Regions from separate parts of the Photorhabdus kleinii genome, predicted to be linked through region 2. Evidence: predicted binding sites of a transcription regulator. Region 2 holds the regulator's gene; the other holds the start of a gene.
The links. The regulator PurR, encoded in region 2, represses purine synthesis genes. The targets are predictions, from matches to a motif close to CANGCAAACGTTTGCNTG.

Region 1 (8,222 bases), 110 kb from region 2:
ATAATGGTGACATCGTGAACGTGGCTTTCCTGAATACCGGCATTACTAATGCGAACAAATTCTGCTTTGGTTCTCAATTCATCAATAGTTGCACAGCCAGTCAGCCCCATACAGGAACGCAAGCCTCCCATTTGCTGATGGACAATGTTTTTCAGCAAACCTTTATAGGCTACACGGCCTTCAATACCTTCCGGTACCAGCTTGTCTGCGGCATTATCAGTTTGGAAATATCGATCAGAAGAACCTTTGGACATCGCCCCCAATGATCCCATGCCGCGATAAGATTTAAATGAACGCCCCTGGTAGAGCTCAATTTCTCCTGGTGATTCTTCTGTCCCTGCCAGCATAGAGCCCACCATAACACATGACGCTCCTGCGGCGATGGCTTTGGCAATATCGCCAGAGAAACGAATACCACCATCAGCAATAACTGGAATACCGGTGCCTTCCAACGTTTCAACAGCATCAGAGATAGCCGTAATTTGTGGCACCCCTACACCGGTAACAATACGGGTAGTGCAGATAGAACCGGGACCAATACCGACTTTAACCGCATTGACGCCAGCCTCTACCAGCGCTTTTGCGCCTTCCCCAGTCGCCACGTTACCACCAATAATTTGTAGATTCGGGTATTTAGCGCGGGTTTCACGGATACGTTGCAGTACCCCTTCAGAATGACCATGCGAGGAATCAATAAGCAGAACATCAACACCGGCGGCAACCAATGCATCAATACGCGCTTCATTGCCAGCACCGGCACCAACCGCAGCACCAACACGTAAACGACCACGTTCATCCTTACAGGCGTTCGGTTTACGTTCTGCTTTCTGAAAATCTTTAACCGTGATCATGCCAAGTAGATGAAAGTTTTCATCAACTACCAGCGCTTTTTCGACACGTTTTTCGTGCATTTTTTGCAACACAACTTCACGGGCTTCACCTTCTTTTACTGTCACCAGACGCTCTTTAGGCGTCATTACCGCAGTAACAGGCTGATCCAAATCGGTAACGAAACGCACATCACGGCCAGTAATAATACCAACCAACTCATTTCCTTCAGTGACAACCGGATAACCCGCAAAACCATTACGTTCTGTCAATTCCTTAACTTCACGCAGCGTTGTTTTAGGTGCCACAGTGACTGGATCTGTCACTACCCCACTCTCATGTTTTTTGACTCGGCTAACTTCTTCTGCCTGACGCTCAATGGACATATTTTTATGGATAAAACCCATTCCACCTTCCTGAGCCAACGCAATAGCCAAACCGGATTCGGTGACGGTATCCATAGCGGCAGACAACATAGGAACTTTCAAACGAATGGAGGAAGTCAGTTGAGTAGACAGGTCAGCAGTGTTAGGTAAAACAGTAGAGTGGGCAGGAACTAACAGAACATCATCAAAGGTTAAAGCTTCTTTTTTAATTCGTAACATAAGCAATATCTCACCAAGCTGCTGAAAATTTAAGGAATAAAATATTGCCGCGGCATTATACAGAACGTAATCGGTTGCCTCCAGCATTTTATTAAAAAATTTCTTGCTTACTTCATGATGAAGGTTAGTATCAGCATATTAAGTTATTGTTTTGAAATTTGATCTTTCTCACATGTCACTACCTTTTAATACTGGAATTTTTTCTGTCAGCCGTCTCAATCAGACGGTTCGGCAACTGCTCGAAATGGAAATGGGCAGAATTTGGCTAAGCGCTGAAATATCCAATTTCTCTCACCCCGCCTCCGGGCACTGGTATTTCACGCTGAAAGATGAGCGTGCCCAAGTGCGGGCGGCAATGTTTCGCAGTAGCAATCAACGGGTAACATTCAGGCCACAAAATGGTCAGCAAGTTTTGGTTCGCGCGACAATCACGCTTTATGAACCAAGAGGAGATTACCAGCTTATTGTTGAAAATATGCAACCCGCCGGTGATGGCCTGTTACAGCAACAGTTTGAATTATTGAAACAAAAACTTGATACCGAAGGATTATTTGACCAAAGCCACAAGAAGCCCCTGCCATCCCCTGCTCAACAGCTTGGTGTCATTACTTCAACCAGTGGCGCAGCCCTGCATGATATTTTGAATATTTTAAAGCGCCGTGATCCATCATTACCCATCATCATTTATCCAACAGCGGTTCAGGGCACAGAAGCACCGTTACAGATTATCCGGGCTATTGAATTAGCTAATGAGCGTCGGGAGTGTGATGTATTGATTGTTGGGCGCGGTGGTGGCTCGCTGGAAGACTTATGGAGTTTCAACGATGAACATGTCGCCAGAGCCATTTTTCACAGTGATATTCCGATAGTCAGTGCGGTCGGTCATGAAACAGATGTCACCATTGCTGATTTTGTGGCAGATTTACGCGCCCCGACGCCATCAGCGGCCGCTGAGTTAGTTAGCCGTAATCAGCTCGAATTATTACGTCAAATTCAGTCGCAACAACAGCGGTTGGAAATGGCAATGGATTATTTCTTTGCCCAGAAACAACGTGTTTTCAGTCTGTTATCTCATCGTTTACAGCAACAACACCCTCATTTACGACTAGCGCGTCAGCAAAACTTACTGGTCAATTTACGCCAGCGACTCACTGACAGCTTGCAACGGTACTTAAAGCAAAGCAGCCTGGCTTATGAGAAATTGCAGCAACGGCTCTGGTACGTGGAACCTAGCTCGCAAATCCACCAGTATAGCCAACAGATTCAGCAACAAGATTTTCGGTTAAGACAAGCGATTGAAAGGCAAATCAGCCGTTCCAGAGAAAAATTTGCCATTTCCTGTTCACGGATGGAAGCCGTTAGCCCTCTGGCAACACTGGCCCGTGGTTACAGCATCAGTCAAGCATCGGATGGAAAATTACTGAAACAAACCAAACAGGTACATGTTGGTGATGTCCTGAATACCCGTTTACAAGATGGCTGGATTGAAAGTGAAGTGTTAAAAATCAAAAAAGAACGGAAAAAACGATCTGCAAATCTGAAATAGTGGCCTTCCTTTGCCACTTATTTCTCCTACAAGTCAGAAACGAATTTCTGCGCCGACAATATAAGTCCGGCCCCGAGCGGTTTGATTAGCAGAAGTGGATTCATTCATTAATGCAGCCGTATTATTCATACGATTAAGTGCTTCAGAATAGTTTTTGTTTGTCAAATTCTGTACCAAGAATTTAAGTAGCACATTTTTATTTATTTTATAATCACTGTAAAAATCGACCACGGTTGGAATTTTTTTCTCCTTTTCCATCACCGTTCGTCCATCACTGTCCTGATTATAAGGATCTGAATCTAGCTTATAGGAATTACCGGCATATTTAACTATCGCTCCAATACGAAGTTTTTCGCCTAATAAGCGAACCCCTGTATCCAAAGTCATAAAACTTTCAGGTAATTGTGATACAGGATCTGCCCCAAAAATCGATGTAGAAATAGAAGTCGGTTGGCTTGTTTTTTGTCGACTATAAGCCAATTTGCTATAAAATACACCGGCATCATAATCAGCAGAGACTTCATAGCCGCGCATTCTTACCGGAGTTATGCTATTGCTATAAATATGTATACCGAAATTTGAGTCAACATGCTTCCAATCTTCTTCTGATAATTTCGAAGATTGGCATACCCTACCATCTTTACACAGAGCATATAAATCACTACTGATGTAATTCTTTATCTTAGTATGATACCAGGCTGCTTTCAGACGGAAAGTATCTCCTTTTACAATCATGTCTGGACGGTAACTATTAAAGCCGATTTGATAAGTATCCGATTTTTCTCCTTTCAGGAATGGATTAATTGATGGGCCACCTTCATTGCCATAGAAGATTTCCTGTACGTTCGGCGCTCTCATTGAATGAGTATAACTCACAAAAGGCTGGAATTCAGGAATGATTTCCGCTGATAGCAGAAAGCTTGGATTAAATCCACGCTCTTTCAAATTCAATTCGGCTTTACCTTGCGGGAAACAGTTAACTCGTGGCTCACAGGCTGGTTTATGGCCCTTTACACTATAATCAATATAATTAAGATTAATATTAGCTTGGTAAATATCACGAGTAATTTTCAATCCGCTATAAATACTGGCAATATTTTGTTTACCACTTGGTGCGAAACTATTATTTTCTTTTGCTTCGCCATCTTTCTTTTTATATTCCTTCTTTTTCTCTTCATCTTCCTCTTCTATATCAGAGTAAATACTATCAGTCGTCTTACTATATTCAGTTTTCATCAACTTACCACCGAATATCAGATCAAAATCTGTATCGCCGTAATTAAAACGGCTGATGTTACTGAGATTAATAGCGTTTGACTTATTTTTAGTTTTGCTTTTTGTCAATGCATTAAGTGCAGTATTATATATTTGATCACTTCCACTAGTGCTAACTAACAATTTCATATCAACCAATTCACTGAATGGCTTATAGTTGTATTTCAGATAAAAATCCTCGCTATCAATATGACGATGGGTAAATTTATTGTGATACAATCGACCACTTAATTCCATATCATGAAATTCATTTGACTTAATATTTAATTTCATTAATTGCGAATTTGGTTTCTGTTTAAAATATTTATTGGTACCAAATTCATCACTTGATATTCCATCCCCATTTTTATAATTTGCATCAATTGAATGTCCACTGACGGCCAACATAGCGCCAACTGATCCTTCAGAACTAAAAACCTGAGTTTTACCAGCGACGGCTATCATGCCATTATGACCAATGCCATTATCGCCATAGAGCATTTTTGTACGTATTCCCAGTGTATTACCACTGAATATCACATCATCAATACCAATCGTACGGAAATTAGCACTACCTGCTAATGCGTTGACACTATCTGAACCATCAGATTGTCCCCGGCTAATATCCACACCGACAATAAAGTTAGGATCAATTAATGAACCAAACTGACTCTGAAGACTATTACCGTGGGTTACGCTGGTAGGTGATGTACCATAAAAACTCTGGCTAACACCATCAACCATCATATTTACTCTCCCAAATCCACTTAATCCACGAATATTCACACTCACGGTTCCCTGCCCCGGATCTATTTGCGTATAGGTCCCAGGCATACTACGTAATATACTATCCGTTGATTGAAGTTTTGTATCTTCTCCTTTAGAACTGTATGAACCGGGCCTTTCCATTGCCCTCACTTCCGCATCATCCTGTGAACCAGAAACCTTAAGGCTACTGAATTTCATCACCTTATCTGATTTTTTCTCTTGCTTTTCCTCGCCATAAGCAAACCCTTGAAGCCCAATGAAAATCACACCAGCCCCTGCTATCTTTGTCATTATTTTCATTTCAATCATCCCAAATGCATACAAATCAATATTTGCTCACATGCCCGTCTTTAGAAAATAAAAATGTTTAGCACTGATAATGATTTATCAGTGCTTTAAATAACAAACTTATACTATTTATAATTTATTTCAGTTATCTTTTAATTGTGGAAAATATTTATTAGCATCATCCAGCATCAAAATAAAACTGTAATCCAGTGCAGTATCTTTTAATCGATTAAATCGGCCCGATTTACCACCATGCCCGGCACTCATATTGGTTTCTAATAACAAAATAGAGTTATCTTCCTTCATATCCCGTAATTTTGCTACCCATTTAGTCGGTTCCCAATATTGCACTTGGGAATCATAAAATCCACTCGTAACCAATAAGTTTGGATAACGTTGATGTTTTATATTGTCATACGGACTATATGATTTAATCCGGAAATAATCTTCTTTATTTTCAGGATTACCCCACTCCTCATATTCTCCTACGGTCAGCGGAATAGAAGGATCAAGCATGGTTGTTACGGCATCAACAAATGGAACTTGAGCAACCACACCGCGATATAATTCCGGTGCCTGATTAATCACAGCGCCCATTAGCAAACCACCCGCACTCCCTCCCATCGCATAAACACGTTTACTGTCACCATATTTCTGAGCAATCAGTGCTTTAGTCACATCAATAAAGTCATTAAAACTATTCATTTTATTTTCGACTTTACCTTGTAGATACCATTTCTTACCCAATTCACCGCCACCACGCACATGCACCAAGGCGTAAACAAAGCCCCGATCTAATAAACTCAATCGTGGTGAACTAAATGAAGGGTCCATGCTGATACCATAAGCCCCATATCCATAAATCAGTATTGGGTTATGACCTTTTTTAAACAGTGATTTGCGATATACCAGAGATACCGGAACTTCAATGCCATCACGGGCCTTCACCCAAATACGCTGGCTCTCATAATGATGTTTATCAAAACCTTTTACTTCCTGCTGCTTAAGTAATTCCCGCTCGCCTGTTCTCATATTCCATTGGAATGTTGAGCTTGGTGTCGTCATGGATGAATAACCATAACGGACAAAATCAGTATTAGGATCGGGGTTGTAATCAATCCATGCCATATAACTTGGATCGTCAAACTTAATCTGTTTTTCTTGCTGTGTTTGCCAATTAATCTGACGAATTGTCGGCAATCCTTTTGTTCGCTCCTGTACAACCAACCAGTCATTAAACAGGTCGAAATCTTCAAGATCACTATCTTGTTGCGGAGCAATGACTATTTTCCACGGTGTATTAATGGCATCCGTCTGATAAAGCCCATAAGTTTCATTCTCATGATTTGACCGGATGTAGAAGTGATCGCGGAAATGGTCAATATAATACTCTCTGCCTTCCTGACGAGGAGAAAATACCTGAAGTTCAGCTTGGGGTTTATTGGCATCAATCAGCAAATATTCAGAAGTCGAATTACTGGTTATCGACAACATAATATAATCACGGGAAGTGCTTTTAGACACGTTTAAATAAAAACGCTCATCGTCTTCCTGATATATTTTCTGATCTTCGCTGGTATTGCTACCATATTGGTGACGAAATACCTGATATGGCAATAAGGTCTGTGAATGTCTGCGCACATAAAACAACGTATTATTGTCATTAGCCCAAACCATGTTGCCAGAAGTATTTTTTATTACATCGTTATTCCACTGTTTATCCGCAATATCTTTAAAAGATATCTGATAATTACGGCGCCCTTGCGTATCTTCCGCAATCGCAATACGTTTATTATCCAGAGAGATGGCAAAATTACTCAGTTGGTAATATTCGTGCCCTTTAGCTCTTTCATTACCATCGACCAATACCTGCCAATCTGATGAGCCATCAACAGGTTTACGCTGATAAATCGGGAAATCTTTGCCCGTTTCATAGGTTGTCCGATAAATATACCCATTATAAGTATAGGGTACCGATTGATCATCCTGCTTCACCCTGCCAACCATTTCTTCGTATAACGTATCCCGTAGCTGTTCACCGGGTTTTAGCATCTGTTCGGTATATTTATTTTCGGCTGTCAGATAATCAATGACTTTTTGATCTTTACGATTATCATCCCGCATCCAGTAATAATCATCTATACGAGTATCACCGTGGGTAGTTATATGGTGTGGTTGTTTCATTGCCTTTGGTGGCATAATTTCTTCCTCTGCGGCGACAGGATTCAACCAGCCGCTTAATAAAAACATCAATAACAGCCCTTTAGTTTTCAGGGCAAACCGCGCTTGCTGCCTTAACATATTTGCTGTCCTTAAGTCGCTCAAAGTATTAATTAGTTAAACTAAAATCAATCGGAAGTTCTATCGTAATTCCATTACCGCTTAAAACGGTATCGGGGGGAGCTGGCAACGGTTGCGCTCTTGCCAGAACTTGCTTCGCTTCCCTGTCTAAAGAATGAGTTCCTGAACGACGAACTAAGTCACTGTTAGTAACATAGCCCTGTTTATCAATAGTGAATCTGACTGTAGGCCGACCCGTGCGATTTCTTCTCTGTGCATCCTCTGGATAGCGTTTATAGCGGTTCAAATGCCCGATAACTTCGGCTCGCCATAGTGCATCCGCATCAGCGATAGCCTTTGAATCACTGTCATAAGAAGCAGCAACCCGCGAAGTAACATTCGTAGATATAGCCGTACTGCTCACCATAGCAGCACTACTTTGAGATTTTTCACTCTCTTGCTCTTCTACCTGCTGGCGCTTCACCGGTGGTGTTTTTTCAAGCTCCTCATGGTGTTTTTTCTGTTTTTTAGGTTTATGCACCAGAATCTGCGCCTGTTCATCTTTAATAAGCTCAGGCGTCTTAATCTCATTAATCTCGCTTTCCTGCTGCCGGCTGGCAACAGCAAGTTGCTGTTCAATACCGATAGGCTGT
Region 2 (8,222 bases):
AACCGTTGGAAACAACTTGGTGGCTGGCCATTAGCAACAACCGCAGAAAAAACTGGATAAATAGCCGAATGGCTAGATTAATATAATCAAATCTAAACAATAATACCCCCCATATATCAACATATGGGGGGATAGCATAATAATCTATACCCGTCATCTTTCAAGTTGCCTCTTTGTTGGCTGCACTCGCTCACCACGGTCACATAGTTACCTATGCTCCCGGGGATTCACTCCCTTGCCGTCGCGATGCATCTTGAAATCCATAGGGTATATAAGTAATTAAAAAATTACTCTGTCGCGTTTTCGTCCTGAGAACGATATTTATCAGCAGTTTCTTTGATTAATGTTTGTAACTCACCACGCTGATACATTTCAATGATAATATCGCATCCACCTATCAACTCACCTTCCACCCAAAGCTGAGGAAAAGTTGGCCAATTAGCATATTTTGGCAATTCTGCACGAATATCTGGATTTTGCAAAATATCTACGTAAGCAAAACGTTCACCACACGCAGATAAAGCCTGAACCGCCTGCGCAGAAAAGCCACAATTTGGCAATTTAGGAGAACCTTTCATATACAATAAAATCGGGTTTTCTTTAATTTGGCGCTCAATCTTCTCTATAGTAGTCGTCATTTTTATTTCCTTTAAACCAACAGTCTGTTGATAACCAACATCGTCACAATATTGCGGAGAATACCATTTTCTCTCACTAATATGTATCCTGATCTCTTCGTATCCTGACACAGATGACATGATTTTCACGGTTATTTATTGTAGAGGTTGTTAAGATGACAGACACAATAGCGGCAGAAAAACAAAGAGCAGATAAAGAGGCTATCTGCCCAATTTCCTTTCAACGTAAAGCCCAATTTTTAAATCATCTAACCCGTTCAAAACATCAGGCAAAGATCAAGCAAAGAGCGGCAAAAATGGCAATCATCACCAACGTGCTGACAGCAGTAAATAAACCAAGCTTCAAATCGGTATTCATAGAGCCTCCTCAGAATAAAAAGTTTATAACGACAAAAACCAGTCTATTGAGATGGTTAATTGCCCTTACATAAGGAAAAGTATAAATAGCGATTACCACACATTTTATAACACTGATTATTGCTTTCACTTTTGAGCCAGATCAGACAAAATCCAGGATTTATCGCTAACTTATTGCTAGTCCTTCTATGTAAAGGGCTAGCAAGCGATTAACAAAGCGTTTTAAATTTAGACCAAAAGGTCAGGAGTCTTTCACCTCATGGCAACGATCAAAGATGTGGCTAAGCACGCTGGCGTCTCAACCACCACCGTATCCCATGTTATTAATAAAACCCGCTTCGTCGCTGAAGATACTAAAGCTGCTGTTTGGACTGCTATTAAGGCACTGAATTATTCACCCAGTGCCGTTGCCCGCAGTCTGAAAGTTAACCACACAAAATCGATCGGATTACTGGCAACGTCCAGTGAAGCCCCCTATTTTGCTGAAGTCATTGAGGCTGTTGAAAACAGTTGTTATAGCAAAGGCTATACGCTGATTTTATGTAACTCACACAATAACATTGATAAACAGAAAGCCTATCTAGCCATGCTGGCACAAAAACGTGTGGATGGACTGCTAATTATGTGTTCAGAATACCCGGAACAGTTGTTGGGAATGTTGGAAGATTATCACAATATTCCAATGGTCGTCATGGATTGGGGACAGGCCAGAAGTGATTTCACCGATACTATTATTGATAATGCATTCCACGGCGGTTATCTAGCTGGTCGTTATCTTATCGAACGTGGTCATCGTGATATTGGCGCGATCCCCGGCCCTCTGGCACGAAATACCGGTGGTGGTCGTCATCAAGGATTCTTAAAGGCGTTAAAAGAAGCCAACATTCCGATCAGAGAAGAATGGGTTATTCAGGGGGATTTTGAACCAGAATCGGGCTATAAAGCCATGCATCAAATCTTGAATCAAAAACAGCGCCCGACTGCGGTTTTCTGCGGCGGAGATGTTATGGCTATGGGGGCGATTTGTGCTGCTGATGAATTAGGATTACGCGTCCCACAGGATATTTCTGTCATCGGTTATGACAATATACGCAACGCTCGTTATTTCTCTCCGGCATTGACCACCATTCATCAACCAAAAGAACGACTGGGGCAGATGGCCTTTTCCATGTTACTGGACAGAATAATCAATAAACGTGAAGATGCACAAACTATTGAAGTACATCCACGTTTGGTTGAGCGACGTTCTGTCGTGGATGGTCCATTTATCGACTATCGTCGTTAATTCGTTTTATTCATCTTGAAGCCATTCAGCATTAAGAGTTTCACTATCGCCAAGATAGTCAAGCAGCCAACTTAATGCTGGAGAATGGCTGTTTTGAACCCATGCCAAACAACATGGACTGTCTGGTAAAGGCTGTTCCAGTTCCAGCACGGTTAGTTTATTCTGCCGAATAAGCGGCATTGCCCTATGCTTAGGCACCATTCCTACACATAACCCTTCGTTTAGACAAGACAGACCGGACTCCCAATCAGGAACCACCAACCGGCGCTGATTATCCAGATTCCAAGTGTCACGCTTCGGTAAATTACGGGATGTATCTTCAAGACACAAACTTGGATAAGGCCGCATTTGATCATCAGATAACGGACCCGGCAACTGGGTTAGCGCATGGTCAGCGCTAACCACACATAACCAGGGCATAAACCCCATATCTCGGAAACTATACCTTTCTCCGACTGGAGCCGCCCGGGTTGCACCAATTGCAACATCAACTTGACTATTCACCAGCGCATCCCACACACCATTAAACACTTCCTGATGAATAAAAAGTTCTATATCAGGAAAATGGTGGTAGAAATCAAGAATAAGCTGGCGACTACGTTCTGGTTTGACAACGAGATCAATAGCAATACTAAATTGCCCTCTCCAGCCGTTTGCAACTTGTTGACACTGGTGACGAGTATCAATCATTTTTTTGATAACAGAGCGAGCTTCTTTGATAAAAATAGCGCCTGCCTCAGTTAATTCTACATCCCGATGACGACGCTCAAACAACGAAACAGCAAGCCACTCTTCCAGTTGTCTTACGGTATAACTGATCGCAGAAGGGACACGGTGAAGCTCCGATGCAGCGGCACTAAAACTGCCTGTTCTGGCAACCGCATCCACAACTTCAAGTGAATATTCTGACCACATAATTTTACCTTTCAATTTTTTTCACAGCACTATGCAAATATTACCATTTCACAAGTAAAAATCACGACATATAGAATATGTGTCAATATTGTTATCTATCCAATCACTGCAAATTATTTCAATCATGACATTCAAAGAGAGTAATCAAATGAAAAACTCAAGTCAGTTCATGTTCTACCTTGCAGGCTTGAGTATGCTAGGTTATCTGGCCATTGATATGTATCTGCCAGCATTCGGCACTATGCAACAAGAATTAGATACATCGGCAGAAGCAATCAGTGCCAGCCTAAGCATCTTTCTTGCAGGTTTCGCCTTCGCTCAACTTTTGTGGGGACCTCTTTCAGATCGCTTTGGCAGAAAGCCGATTATCATCACCGGACTATCCCTGTTTTCTATTGGCTGTCTGGGGATGATGTGGGTAACAGACGCTACCCAACTTTTAGTTTTGCGTTTTATCCAAGCCATAGGTGTTTGTTCAGCCGCAGTCTCATGGCAAGCATTAGTTATTGATCGTTATGAGGCCAATCGTACCAAACGTGTTTTTGCAACGATTATGCCTCTGGTTGCGCTCTCCCCTGCCCTGGCGCCCTTGATGGGAGCTTGGCTGTTACAACATGGCGGCTGGCGCATGATTTTCCTAGTCTTACTGACAATTACATTATTACTGTTGTTTTTTACTCTGTTCTTGCAAGAAAATCGCAAAAACCGTGAAACTCAAGCGCAAACAAATAATGTCTCTTTCCTTACGCTATTAAAATCACCGCTATTTAGTGGCAATGTTCTGATATTTGCATCATGCAGCGCCGGCTTTTTTGCTTGGTTAACAGGCTCACCTTCGATTCTCGGTGAGATGGGATATACCCCAGATGACATCGGTCTGAGTTATATCCCTCAAACACTGGCCTTTATCGTTGGAGGTTATGGATGCCGCAGTATTTTAGCCAAAATAAAAAGTGATATTATTTTCCCTTATCTGTTAATTGGCTATGCTGTCAGTATGATTGTGCTCTATTTAATTGCAAAATTTAGCGAGCCAACTCTATTCACCATTTTGGTACCTTTTTGCTTTATGGCTGCAATGAATGGTGCGTTATACCCAATTGCAGTAGCAAACGCTTTATCCGCTTATCCACAAGACAGTGGGAAAGCTACTGCATTACAAAACACGCTTCAATTAGGGCTCTGTTTTATTGCCAGCCTAATTGTATCAGCATTTATCATCAATCCTCTCATATCCACAACCACTGTCATGGTTTCTACCGTTGTTCCAATGACATTAGGATATTTTATGCAGTGGAAAAAAAACGCTGATCGCCACATTCACATAATTGAACAAAATTCTTGATATTAATCAAATTATTATCTCAATAAAGGCTGCTAATTACCAATTAATCGCAGCCTTTATTTATTAATTGATAAAACAATTTTACGCTTTTATACTCAAGATGTTCCCTATTATAAATAACTTGGAATTTGAGGTTTTCAGGAGCAATGACTGCCCCCATTAAACTCATGGATTAGTCATCTTTAAGGTTTTTTACTTTGATTCTTTGTTATTTTTTGCATTTTGCGTCTTAGCATCCTGCTTTGCTAGCTAAAACGAGCTCCTCAATATTCCATCACCCTAACGTTGGAGAGTATATGAGTTCACCCTGTATTGAAAACCCGAAAACAGCCATTAACTCCTGGCAGAGAATTACCAATGAGATGCTAGAAGAAACCGGTATTCAAATTAATGGTCACAATCCTTATGATATCCAGATAAAAAACCCTAATTTCTATAAAAGAGTTTTACAACAAGGTTCGATGGGATTAGGTGAAAGTTATATGGATGGCTGGTGGGATTGTGAGCGGTTGGATATTTTCTTTTATCGCGTTTTACTCGCTGGATTAGAAAATAAAATGCCTAATAATTTCAAAGACACGCTGAGAATCGCAATAACCCGCTTACGTAATCTGCAAACGCCAAAACGGTCATGGATTGTCGGTCATCAACATTATGATTTAGGAAATGATCTTTTTACCCGTATGCTTGACCCTTATATGCAATATTCCTGCGGATACTGGAAACAAGCTAAAACACTGGAACAAGCTCAGCTTGATAAGTTGAAACTCATCTGCGAGAAATTAGCACTCTCTCCAGGTATGACTCTGCTGGATATTGGCTGTGGTTGGGGTGGGCTATCGGCTTATGCGGCTAAAAATTATGGTGTTTCCGTAACAGGTATCACTGTTTCAGCCGAACAACAGAAATATGCACAGAAACAATGTAAGAATCTAGATGTAAAGATCATTTTGAAAGACTATCGGGATTTACATGAACAGTTCGACAAAATTGTTTCTGTCGGTATGTTTGAACACGTTGGACCTAAAAATTATGCAACTTACTTCGACGTTGTTCAAAGAAACCTAAAACCTGATGGCTTATTCCTGCTACATACTATTGGTTCCAACAAAGCTAAAGTCAGTGCTGACCCGTGGATCAGCAAATATATTTTTCCTAATGGCTGCCTGCCTTCTATTGAGCAAATAGCCCACACCAGCAAAAGCCGTTTTGTTATGGAAGATTGGCATAACTTTGGCGCAGATTATGACCGCACATTGATGACCTGGCATGAAAGATTTATTGCCTGCTGGCCTGAAATAGAAAATAACTATAGTCCAACATTTAAACGCATGTTTAGCTATTATCTGAATGCCTGTGCAGGTGCATTTCGTGCTCGCGATATCCAATTGTGGCAGATCATATTCAGTCTAAAAGGTATTGAAGGCGGGTTACGAGTAGCCCGATAATTAACCAAAAGCTACAGGTTTCCACTGTAGCTTTTATACCCGTTATCTTTCAAGTTGCCTCTTTGTTGGCTGCACTCGCTCACCCCGGTCACATAGTTTGCTATGCTCCCGGGGATTCTCTCCCTTGCCGTCGCGATGCATCTTGAAATCCATTGGGTATAGTCAATGTAACAAACATATCCATGTTTAACTCTAAATATTAAAAGGGAAATTCCTATGCTAACTTTAAAAAGATCGCTCTGTTTTTCACTAACGGAAATCATTCACATAACCATTATCAAAGAAGACTGTTTGATCAAATGCTATTTTTCCACCAGAAAATATCAAATCTAAATGATGACTCCCTTTTACACCACCACCCAAACCAAGATGTAAACCAGGATGTCGTTCTTCAAAACCAGCATTTCTGCCATAAAGCGCTTTCACACCCATGTTAGTCCCAATACCAAACTCTTCAACAATTCGGTTTCCGTGATTATGGTTTAGGTATAAATTAAAATCCCGACTAAATTCATCATTTTCGCAATCAAACCCAATAATTTCACCCTCTTTTATATTTATAGTCATCATATCATTGACAACCCCATACTTTATGGCAAAGGGGGCCGTACTCAAAAAAGTACCACTAAAGCTGACACTACCGTTAAGGCTCTTTATATGGCTTGCTATTTCCCCAGGAATAACATCAATATTTCCACTGCCATCAATGGAAGTCCACTTATGGTCTTTTTCTAAATAACCTACAATCGAGTTCCCTTTATTATCTGTATATTGAATCTTCTGTGATCGACTTGATAATTCAATAAGTTTTTTGTTCCTTTCTGTTATTGATGCTGGTGGCTCGCTGAATGCTTCAATGAAATGCGGGCCATAATCTTTAAACAATACAGATTTCTTCCATGATTCAGTAATAAAGCTTCTTATTTTGGTTAGATATTCTGGCCCTTGTGGAGATGCATTCTTTAATGTTGATGATGCGTAAAGAAAAATAAACAAATCACAATCAGATATTTTTTGTTTTACATCGTTCGGTGATGTTTTTTCTAAAAAAGCAAAATCAGACTTTACATCGAAACTCTTCTTATGCACATGCATCTTTTGCGCAATATCGCTATGCTCAGTATCAGATCCGATAAATATTTTTATACATTCATCATTTCTTACTTTATCCGAAATCGCAGGATGATATGATAAACAACGATACATATTCTCAAGACTTTTATCCATGAGGACAATCCTGTTTATTTTTAAGTAAGGGGCGACTCCCCTTACTTATCTATTTATTATACCCGTTATCTTTCAAGTTGCCTCTTTGTTGGCTGCACTCGCTCACCCCGGTCACATAGTTACCTATGCGCCCGGGGATTCACTCCCTTGCCGTCGCGATGCATCTTGAAATCCATTGGGTATATAAAGAACCTTAATTATAAAAAACCGTTAAGGCCAAAGTGCGGTACCAAAAGGTACAACAGCTTGTGCATTCATCATTTCAACAGCATCATCGTGTGTTGGTTCTTCAAGCCATTCATCTAACTCAATCGGGTTTTCCATAAAAAAGTAGCCTCTAAAAATATCATCACGGGGATTAACCTGCACTTTACGAGAAAGGGCATTAACGCAATAATAACAATATTAATTATATTAGTTAACATAATATACAAAATACTGCAACACAAATCACAAAAAGGAGCATCGATGGGTTCAATGCTCCCTTTTAGCACACGGTTAATTCTGTTCGAAAGCGACAATCGGAGTCCGCCTATCGCTCCTCATTTATTGCGCATTCTTCCATGAATGTCTCCGGTTGCTGAGAGACAACCTGTTCCCGCTCTTTCTGAGCAAGAACACGCTCCACAGTATCAACAATCGCTTGAGTTTGTGAATCAATCTCAATATTAACCCTCTGACCAAGACGTTTCTTACCTAATGTCGTACGTTCCAGTGTTTCAGGAATAAGGTGAACACAAAAACGATTATTAACCACATCGCCAATTGTCAGGCTAATTCCGTCGATGCCGATAAATCCTTTATGCAAGATATATTTCATTAATTGCTTATCATGGATACGGAACCATATTTGATGATTATTTTCTGAAGTGAAAATTTTAGCTATCTCAGCAACCGTGATGATATGACCGGACATCAAATGTCCACCAATTTCATCCCCAAATTTAGCCGCCCGCTCCAGGTTCACATAATCCCCTGGCTGTAAATCACCAAGATTAGTCAGACGT

Region 1: guaB (IMP dehydrogenase) is a predicted target of PurR. The motif match lies at 1,497-1,514, and genes of this name have one in related genera.

Annotation. Positions count from the first base shown of each region.
Region 1 covers NZ_JAJAFY010000001.1:120,219-128,440, reverse strand. The annotation lists gene guaB (IMP dehydrogenase) at 1-1,433, opposite strand, end outside; gene xseA (exodeoxyribonuclease VII large subunit) at 1,606-2,979, shown strand; gene LG003_RS00540 (TonB-dependent receptor domain-containing protein) at 3,013-5,301, opposite strand; gene LG003_RS00535 (S9 family peptidase) at 5,431-7,539, opposite strand; gene LG003_RS00530 (energy transducer TonB) at 7,619-8,222, opposite strand, start outside.
Region 2 covers NZ_JAJAFY010000001.1:230,576-238,797, reverse strand. The annotation lists gene rnt (ribonuclease T) at 1-60, shown strand, start outside; gene LG003_RS01090 (Grx4 family monothiol glutaredoxin) at 288-638, opposite strand; gene LG003_RS01085 (hypothetical protein) at 794-1,069, shown strand; gene purR (HTH-type transcriptional repressor PurR) at 1,255-2,280, shown strand; gene punR (DNA-binding transcriptional activator PunR) at 2,287-3,195, opposite strand; gene punC (purine nucleoside transporter PunC) at 3,344-4,540, shown strand; gene cfa (cyclopropane fatty acyl phospholipid synthase) at 4,837-5,988, shown strand; gene LG003_RS01060 (leucyl aminopeptidase) at 6,238-7,215, opposite strand; gene LG003_RS01055 (riboflavin synthase subunit alpha) at 7,748-8,222, opposite strand, start outside.